2 regions of the Pseudomonas sp. GW821-FHT01A09 genome follow, and region 1 is predicted to be linked to the other one. Evidence: predicted binding sites of a transcription regulator. Region 1 holds the regulator's gene; the other holds the start of a gene.

Region 1 (4,856 bases):
CTGGGCATTCTTTTTCAGGGTCGACTCGAAGTCACCCAAACTGGATTGCTTGTCCATACTGCTGCCCCCGTGGCGTCATTCAGCTGTTGACGCGCTCGAAGATCTTCTCGATTTTTTCTTTCAACACTTGCGCAGTGAAAGGCTTGACCACATAGCCGTTCACGCCGGCCTGGGCAGCTTCGATGATCTGTTCACGCTTTGCTTCGGCCGTCACCATCAATACTGGGAGGCTTTTGAGACGGTCATCGGCGCGAACCTGACGCAGCAGGTCGATGCCGGACATGCCGGGCATGTTCCAGTCGGTCACCAGGAAGTCGAAGGCGCCGCTTTGCAGCATCGGCAACGCGGTAACGCCGTCGTCGGCTTCCGAGGTATTGGTGAACCCCAGGTCGCGCAGCAGGTTCTTGATGATCCGCCGCATCGTCGAAAAGTCGTCGACGATGAGGATTTTCATGTTCTTGTCCAAGTAGACCTCCAAGCAGTCTTTAACGCACCCAGCACCTGGGTGCGCGATCAATCAAAACCAGTTATGTGTGTAGCAAGTGGTGAGGGGGCTTGCTCCCGAGGGGCCATTGCTGACTCACCGCGGTGTTTCAGTTCGGGCCTCTCGGGAGCAAGCCCCCTCACCACAGGTATCGCGTTGTTCAATTACGGCCCAACTGCTTGTTTACCTTGCCCGCCACTCACCCAGGCGACTGCGCAGACGCGCCGCGCACTGGCTGTGCAACTGGCTGACCCGCGATTCGCTGACCCCCAGCACTTCGCCGATCTCCTTGAGGTTCAGTTCCTCGTCGTAGTACAGCGACAGCACCAGTTTTTCCCGTTCAGGCAGGTTGGCGATGGCATCGGCCAAGGCCGCCTGGAAGCGCTCGTCTTCCAGGCCGCGCGATGGCTCGGGGCTACCGCTGGCGCCCTCCTCGTGCAGCCCTTCATGCTCACCGTCCTGCAGCAGGTCGTCGAAGCTGAACAGGCGACTGCCCAAGGTATCGTTCAGAATCCCGTAATAATCATCCAGACTCATCTGGAGTTCGGCCGCAACCTCGTGATCTTTAGCGTCGCGGCCAGTTTTTGCTTCGATAGCGCGAATGGCATCACTGACCATGCGGGTATTGCGATGCACCGAACGCGGTGCCCAGTCACCTTTGCGCACCTCGTCGAGCATGGCGCCACGGATGCGGATACCGGCGTAGGTCTCGAAACTGGCGCCCTTGCTGGAGTCGTATTTGGTCGAGACTTCGAGCAGGCCGATCATCCCGGCCTGGATCAGGTCCTCGACCTGCACACTGGCCGGCAGACGCGCCAGCAGGTGGTAGGCAATACGCTTGACCAGCGGTGCGTAGGTCTCGATCAGCTGATACTGCTGAGACTCGCGCGAGGCCTTGTTGTACATCCGATATCCGCTTGCGCTCATGAGACAGGTCCCGCACTGGTTTGCTGAACCAAACGTTCGACGAAGAACTCCAGGTGCCCGCGTGGATTGGCGGGCAACGGCCAGGTGTCGACCTTTTGGGCGATCGCCTTGAAGGCCAGCGCGCATTTGGAGCGCGGGAAGGCCTCGTAGACGGCACGTTGTTTCTGCACAGCCTTGCGCACCGATTCGTCGTACGGCACGGCGCCCACGTACTGCAGGGCCACGTCGAGGAAGCGGTCGGTCACCTTGGTCAGCTTGGCGAACAGATTGCGGCCTTCCTGCGGGCTCTGGGCCATGTTGGCCAGGACCCGGAAGCGGTTCATGCCGTAGTCGCGGTTGAGCAGCTTGATCAGCGCGTAGGCGTCGGTGATCGAGGTCGGCTCGTCGCACACCACCAGCAGCACTTCCTGGGCTGCGCGCACGAAGCTGACCACCGAGTCGCCGATGCCGGCGGCGGTATCGATCACCAGCACATCGAGGTTGTCGCCGATGTCGCTGAAGGCCTGGATCAAGCCGGCATGCTGGGCGGGCGTCAGGTGCACCATGCTCTGGGTCCCGGAGGCGGCCGGCACGATACGGATCCCGCCGGGCCCCTGCAGGAGCACGTCACGCAGCTCGCAGCGCCCTTCAATGACGTCAGCCAGGGTGCGTTTAGGCGTCAGGCCGAGCAACACGTCGACGTTGGCCAGACCGAGGTCGGCGTCCATCAACATGACTCTGCGGCCAAGTTCCGCCAGCGCCAGTGAAAGGTTCACTGACACGTTGGTCTTGCCGACGCCACCTTTACCGCCGGTTACGGCGATCACCTGTACGGGATGCATGCTACCCATGTTCGTTCTTTACCTTGTCACTTAGACCGAGGCCACACGACTGACTGCGCTTCATCTTCTGAAGATTGCCTGGCAGACCATCGATGCAGGTGGATTGCAACGTTTTCATTGTTTGTTTCCCTCAGCCCGCGCGCTTGCCAGGGCTGTGGTAGAGATCAGCGAACATATCGGCCATGGCCTCTTCGCTGGGCTCCTCTTGCAGTTGCATGTTCACCGCGCGGGTGACCAATTGATGTTTGCGCGGCAGATGCAGGTCGTCCGGAATGCGCGGGCCATCGGTCAGATAGGCCACGGGCAGGGCGTGGTGGATGGCCAGGCTCAACACCTCGCCCAGGCTGGCGCTTTCGTCCAGCTTGGTGAGGATGCAGCCCGACAGGCCACAACGCTTGTAACTGTGATAGGCCGCGGTCAGTACCTGCTTCTGGCTGGTGGTGGCCAGGACCAGGTAGTTGCGCGCCTTGATGCCACGACCGGCCAGACTCTCCAGTTGCAGGCGCAGGGCCGGATCGCTGGCTTGCAGGCCGGCGGTATCGATCAACACCACGCGCTTGCGCAACAGCGGCTCCAGCGCCTGACCCAGGGACTGGCCGGGGTCGACGTGGGTGACCGAGACATTGAGAATCCGCCCCAGGGTCTTGAGTTGCTCCTGGGCACCGATACGAAAACTGTCCATGCTCACCAGCGCGATGTTCTGCGCGCCGTACTTGAGCACGTAACGTGCGGCCAGCTTGGCCAGAGTGGTGGTCTTGCCCATGCCGGCCGGGCCGACCATGGCGATCACACCGCCCTCTTCGAGCGGCTCGACCTCCGGGGTGACGATCATCCGGGTCAGGTGCGCGAGCAGCATGCGCCAGGCTTGACGCGGTTCTTCGATGTCGCCGGTGAGGGCCAGCAGGTCGCGCGACAGCGGACCGCTGAGGCCGATGCGCTGCAGGCGGCGCCACAGGTTGGCCTGCTGCGGGCGGCTGCCCTGCAGCTGGGTCCAGGCCAGCGAGCCGAGTTGCACTTCAAGCAGTTCACGCAGGCCGTTGAGCTCCGAACGCATGGAGTCGAACAGACGCTGGTCGACGCCAGGCTGGGCCGGTGCCGCAGGCGCTGCCGGACGCGCCGGCTCTTCGAAGCGTGGTTCGATCAGGGGCTCGGCGGCGGTCAGCGGCAGGCCGGCGAACAGCTGGCGATTGGTGTGCGCGACGCTGTCGCCGCGCTGGCCGAGTTCGGCCTGGGCGGTGACGATGCGCGACTGGGTCTTGCGCAGCTCGTCTTCGAGCTCGACGTTAGGCACCCGCGGCGCCAGCGCCGAGAGCTTGTAGTCCAGCGCGGCAGTCAGTTCCACACCGCCGGCAATCCGACGGTTGCCGATGATCGCGGCTTCGGCGCCCAGCTCGTCGCGGACCAGTTTCATGGCCTGACGCATATCGGCTGCGAAAAAACGCTTAACTTGCATAACCCATCACCCTCAGCCGTTGGGCCCTACTGTCGCGACGATCGTAACTTGCTTGTTGTCAGGAATTTCCTGATACGCCAGTACATGTAAATTCGGCACCGCCAACCGGCCAAAGCGCGACAACATCGCTCGAACCGGCCCGGCCACCAGCAGAATCGCCGGCTGGCCTTGCATTTCTTGACGCTGGCAGGCTTCGATCAACGAACGCTGGAGTTTCTCCGCCATGCTTGGCTCCAGCAAAACGCCGTCTTCCTGACCCATACCCGCCTTCTGCAGACTATTGAGCAAAATCTGTTCCAACCTTGGCTCCAGGGTGATAACAGGCAACTCGGACTCAACGCCCACAATGCTTTGCACGATGGCGCGGGACAATCCGACCCGCACCGCGGCCACCAGCGCGCCGGTATCTTGACTCCGGCCGGCGTTGTTGGCGATGGCTTCGGCAATGCTGCGGATATCGCGCACCGGCACCTGTTCGGCCAGCAGCGCCTGCAGGACCTTGAGCAGCGAAGACAACGACAGCACACCCGGCACCAGTTCCTCGGCCAGCTTGGGCGAACCCTTGCCCAGCACCTGCAACAGCTGCTGAACTTCTTCATGGCCGATCAGCTCATGGGCGTGCTTTTGCAGAATCTGGTTCAGGTGAGTGGCCACTACTGTACTGGCATCGACGACAGTGTACCCCAATGACTGCGCCTGGCTACGCAAACTGAGCTCGATCCACACCGCTTCCAGGCCAAAGGCCGGGTCCTTGGCGTTGATGCCGTTAAGCGTGCCGAACACCTGGCCGGGGTTGATCGCCAGTTCCCGATCGGGGTAGATCTCCGCTTCGGCCAGGATCACGCCCATGAGCGTCAGGCGGTAGGCGCTGGGCGCCAGGTCGAGGTTGTCGCGGATGTGCACGGTCGGCATCAGGAAGCCCAGGTCCTGGGAGAGCTTCTTGCGCACCCCTTTGATCCGCGCCAGCAGCTGCCCACCTTGGTTGCGATCAACCAGAGGAATCAGGCGATAGCCCACTTCCAGGCCGATCATGTCGATCGGGGTGACATCGTCCCAGCCCAGCTCCTTGGTTTCCTGGTTGCGTGTTGGCGAGGGCAGCAAGTCTTGTTGACGCTGCGCCTCTATGACCGCCAACTCCTTGACCTCGTTCTGTTTTTTCCACAACAGCCAG
Region 2 (4,856 bases), on a different contig from region 1:
CACCGCGAAGGTGGCCGCCACGGGCAGGAATTGGTTGACCGTCTGGCCGCGGTGATAGCTTAGGCGGCTGTCCAGCGATACCAGTGATTGGCGGCGCAATGCCGACAGCTCGGCCAGCAGACCATCCATGCTTTGCTCGAACTCCCCGGCGCCCAGCTTCAGATCGCCCGAGAACAAGCCGTCGTCCAGATGCTTGAGTTCGGCGTCGAGGCGCTGCAGGGTCTTGTCGTACTGATTGGCCCAGGCGGCAAAGCCCGGCGGCAGACGGTTCTGCAACGAGGCACCAGCCTTGACCATCTCTTCGCGGGAATCGCCGATGCGGTTACGCAGGTCGCGCATCTGCAAGCGGCTCTGCAAGCTGAACTGCCCGGCTACCACCGACGCCTCGCCGACGCTCGCAATACGCCCTACCCGTTCGATCAGGTCCGGGACCTGCTGCGTCGACAGTTGCATCAGCAGGTAGGTCTCCATCCATGGATCGAGGATAAGGCCACTGTCCATGGCCAACTGATCGCGCACGCTCTGCAGGGCCGCCGAGGCGCTGGTGAAGCGTTCGTAGCCGTCTGGCCACCAACCGATGCTGCGCAGGCTGTCGAGGTCGATACCGGCAGTCGCGGCTTTGAGTTTGTCGAAGCGCTTGAGTGCATCACCACTTGCGCCGCTGCGCTTCAGGGCCTGCCCCAGCTCGGTCACCGCCGCTTGCAGGGCGGGGTTGGCGGCGCTGAGCGCGTTCATCGCCTGCTGCGCCTGGGCGGTCGGGTTGTGGAGAATGTCCACGGCCTTCCAGCGGGCCGCGCGGTTACGCTGGGCGATCAGTTGATCGTCCAGCGATTCCAGCGCCAGCAGTTGCTCCACCCCTGTGCGCTGACCGGCAATGACGCCAAGCCGCGAGCGAAAGTCCTGCCCCAGCAACCACAGACTGCCGGCCAACGGCAGCATGAACAGCAGAAACAGCAGCTGGAACTTGCGCGCGAACTGGAACCGCCCGAGCAGACGAATGCCGGGGGATAGAAGGGTTTGCATGTCCGAATTCTCCACTGGACCAAAAGCGATTGCACCCACTTAACTAGCACAGTGCCATCAAGGCAAAGCAAGATTCACTCCACCGGTGCTACCCATCTATCGGCACGTGCCGCCACAGATTGAGGGCACCGGTGCCAATCCGCGATTTTAGTCAATAGCGCACCAAAACCGGCGGCCCCCGCATGGAGGGTGCCTCTTTTCAGGGCGCGGCTTGGCTGAACGAATGGTGGATGGGCAGCGCAGACAATTTGAATGACAGATAGCGCTCTTGACCTGCAAGTCAGGTATTTAATGGTCTGTCCCGTTGTCGATCTGACCGCTCCATTGCACAGACGCATCTTTCATCCAACAATCACGGGCGCTGGCCCGCTTCCTGCTTTAGCACGGCGACCATTAAGTTAACCACCCGGTCAACTTTTATCAGCCTAACTTCGGTGCCTCAGCGCACCCCCGGGGAGCTCCATGCTGGATACGCTGTTCAAACTCAAGGCGCATGACACCACGGTGCGCACCGAAATCCTGGCGGGCGTGACCACGTTCCTGGCCATGGCCTACATCCTCTTCGTCAACCCGAGCATCCTCGGCGAGACCGGCATGGACAAAGGCGCCGTGTTCGTGGCCACCTGCCTGGCTGCGGCCATCGGCTCGGCAGTCATGGGGATCATCGCCAACTACCCGATCGCACTGGCACCGGGCATGGGCTTGAACGCCTTCTTCACCTATACCGTGGTTCTGCACATGGGCCATACCTGGCAGGTGGCGCTGGGGGCGGTGTTCATCTCGGCGGTGTGCTTCTTTGTGCTGTCGATCTTTCGCATCCGCGAGTGGATCGTCAACAGCATCCCACTGCCCCTGCGCTCGGGCATCGCGGCCGGTATCGGCCTGTTTCTGGCGCTGATCGGGTTGCATGAGGCCGGGATCGTCGTGGGCAACCCGGCGACCATGGTCGGCCTCGGCGATCTCAAGGCGCCAGGGCCGGTGCTGGCGATTCTGGGTTTCTTCCTGATCGTCGGCCTCGAGGCACTGAAGGTCCGAGGTGCCGTGTTGATCGGCATTCTGGCGGTGACCATCGTGTCCATCGTCGGCGGCTTCAGCCCCTTCGGCGGCATCGTCTCCATGCCACCATCGCTGCTGCCGACCTTCCTGCAGCTGGACATCAAGGGCGCACTGGACATCGGTCTGGTGAGCGTGATCTTCGCCTTTCTGTTCGTCGACCTGTTCGACAACTCCGGCACCCTGATCGGTGTGGCCAAGCGCGCCGGCCTGATGGGCAAGGACGGCCATATGCCGAAGATGGGCCGCGCCCTGATCGCCGACAGCACCGCAGCCATGGCCGGTTCGCTGCTGGGCACGTCGACGACCACCAGCTACATCGAGTCGGCAGCGGGCGTCAGCGCCGGGGGCCGTACTGGGCTGACCGCGGTGGTGGTTGCGGTGCTGTTCCTGCTGGCGTTGTTCTTCGCTCCGCTGGCCGGCAGCGTGCCGGCCTATGCCACTGCGCCAGCGCTGTTGTTCGTGGCGGTGCTGATGTGCTCGGGCCTGGCCGAGATCAACTGGGATGACATCACCGAAGCGGCACCGGTGGTCGTCACGGCGCTGGCCATGCCATTTACCTACTCGATCGCCAACGGCATCGCTTTCGGCTTTATCGCCTGGACCGCCATCAAGCTCATCTCCGGCCGCGGCCGCGAGCTCAACCCGGCATTGGTAATTCTGTCGATCCTGTTCGTGATCAAGCTGGGCTGGTTCAACGCCTGATGCGCAGAGCCATTGGCATAGCAATCAAGGGGTTAGGTTTAGGCGGGAGTGAAAATAATTTCGCAATGACGCTTGACACCTCCCCCGTCCAGGGGAATAATGCGCGCCACTTGGCTACATAGCTCAGTTGGTTAGAGCATAGCATTCATAATGCTGGGGTCCGGGGTTCAAGTCCCTGTGTAGCCACCAAGTACTAAAAAGGGCTTACCGCAAGGTAGGCCCTTTTTTTCGTCTGCGATATTTTTCGTCTGCGATTGGGTAGCGTCCTACAGCCCTGTTGGAATCGTCCTATCCCCACCCGTCTAGCGCCACGCTATCCTTCATGCTGACTGCCAGATTCGTGAAGAAAACCATGACAACTTTTGATTACCGCCAAGAACTGCAATTACGCGACGACGCCCTCAGACGTGAACTCGGTATGCGCGATGACGCGCTGAAGCGGGAACTGGACGTACGTGACGAAGCGCTGAAACGAGAGCTGGATATGCGCCACGAAACCTTCCTGGGCGAACAGGCCCTGAGGGACAAGGCATGGGATGAGCGTTTTAACGGCTTCTTGAGAGCTCAAGCCGAACGCGATAGAGCATTCGAAACGACCTCGGAGGCACGTTTTGCACGCATCGAAAACGATATCGCCAGCATTAAATCCGATGCCAAAGCCGTCTCAGAGGACATCCACGGCTTGAAGCTGACCCTGGCCAAATACTTCGGCGGCGCCATTGTCATAGGCGCGATCTCCTCGGCGGCATTGAGTGCCGCCCTGCGGGCCTTGTTAACTTGAACCCGGTCGGCAAGCCACGCAAAAATGCTCTTCACAGCGCTGTCGCCTGATTGTCACATTCCATTGTTAGCGTCCCGGCGAAACATTTTTGTTACCTCAGCCGGGACGCCCGCCAATGAGCAACGATCAAGACGACAACAAAGACCAGCCCAACGCCGCCGATACCTTACCCGACAGCAGCCGTCGGCGCTTTCTCGGCGGCGTTGCCGTGCTGGGTGCCGGTGCCGCCCTCAGTGCGACCGTCCAGGCGGCCGACAAGCCCCACGCGGATGGCCCGGGCCGCGCCCTGAGCGCCACCGAACTGGACAAGGCGCTGCAAGAGCACGTCAAGACCGTGGTGGTGATCTACGCCGAGAACCGCAGCTTCAACAATCTGTTCGCTGATTTCCCCGGCCTTGCACAACCGCTCGCCAAAGCCAGCCCTGAACAGCTGCAGCAGAAGGACCGCGACGGCAGCCTGCTGCCGCACCTCCCAGCGTCATGGGGCGGCGTGCTGCAACTGGGTCCGCAGACCATCGAAGGCGTGACCTACGCCGCGGGCACCCAGTATCAGGAAAACCTGCCCAACGCCCCCTACGCGCTCACGGGGCCGAACGGCGAGCCCCTGCCGATGGGCCTGGTGACCCGCGATCTGTGGCACGTGTTCTATCAAAATCAGATGCAGATAAATGGCGGCAAGAATGACATGTTCGCGGCCTGGGCCGACTCCGGCGGCCTGACCATGGGCTATTACTCCCAGAGCGCCTACTCCCTGTTCCTGTGGAACCTGGCGCAGGAGTTCGTGCTGTGCGACAACTTCTTCCAGGGCGCCTTCGGCGGCTCGTTCCTCAACCACCAGTACTTGGTCGCTGCGCGCCCGCCGTTCTATCCCGACGTGAAGGATTCCCCGGCCAAGAGCCAGATCGCTACCTTGATGAGCGACGATCCGACCGACCCACGCCTCAAGCCGACGGACAAGTCGCCAGCCAGCGCCTTGCAAGGCGCCCCGGTCTTCGGCCCGAGCGCGCTGACCCCGGATGGCTACGGCGTCAACACCATGAGCCCGCCCTACTGGCCGACCCAGGTCCGCGATGCGCAACACCCCGAACAGGCCAAGCCCGGCCAGGCAAACGTCATGGTGCCGCAGACCCACGAGCACATCGGCGACAAGCTGAACAAGAAGCACATCGACTGGGCCTGGTATGCCGGCGCCTGGCAGGTCACGCTGGACCAGTACAAGGATTCGGAAGGCATCCCCAAGATCCCCAACTTCCAGTACCACCACCAGCCATTCAACTACTTCGAGAAGCTCGGC

The links. Region 1 encodes FliA, which starts transcription of late flagellar genes. Its sites were predicted from a motif close to CTAAAGTTTNNNNNNNNNNNGCCGNTAA; they were not measured.
Region 2: the regulator FliA is predicted to act here: its motif matches at 1,120-1,147, upstream of AC3WJP_RS27990 (methyl-accepting chemotaxis protein).

The regions. Positions count from the first base shown of each region.
Region 1 covers NZ_JBYSWB010000007.1:77,680-82,535, reverse strand. The annotation lists gene AC3WJP_RS10750 (protein phosphatase CheZ) at 1-57, opposite strand, end outside; gene AC3WJP_RS10745 (chemotaxis response regulator CheY) at 80-454, opposite strand; gene fliA (RNA polymerase sigma factor FliA) at 668-1,411, opposite strand; gene fleN (flagellar synthesis regulator FleN) at 1,408-2,241, opposite strand; gene flhF (flagellar biosynthesis GTPase FlhF) at 2,363-3,685, opposite strand; gene flhA (flagellar biosynthesis protein FlhA) at 3,698-4,856, opposite strand, start outside.
Region 2 covers NZ_JBYSWB010000047.1:5,334-10,189, forward strand. The annotation lists gene AC3WJP_RS27990 (methyl-accepting chemotaxis protein) at 1-1,023, opposite strand, end outside; gene AC3WJP_RS27995 (NCS2 family permease) at 1,486-2,781, shown strand; tRNA gene AC3WJP_RS28000 (tRNA-Met) at 2,894-2,970, shown strand; gene AC3WJP_RS28005 (hypothetical protein) at 3,104-3,562, shown strand; gene AC3WJP_RS28010 (acid phosphatase) at 3,678-4,856, shown strand, end outside.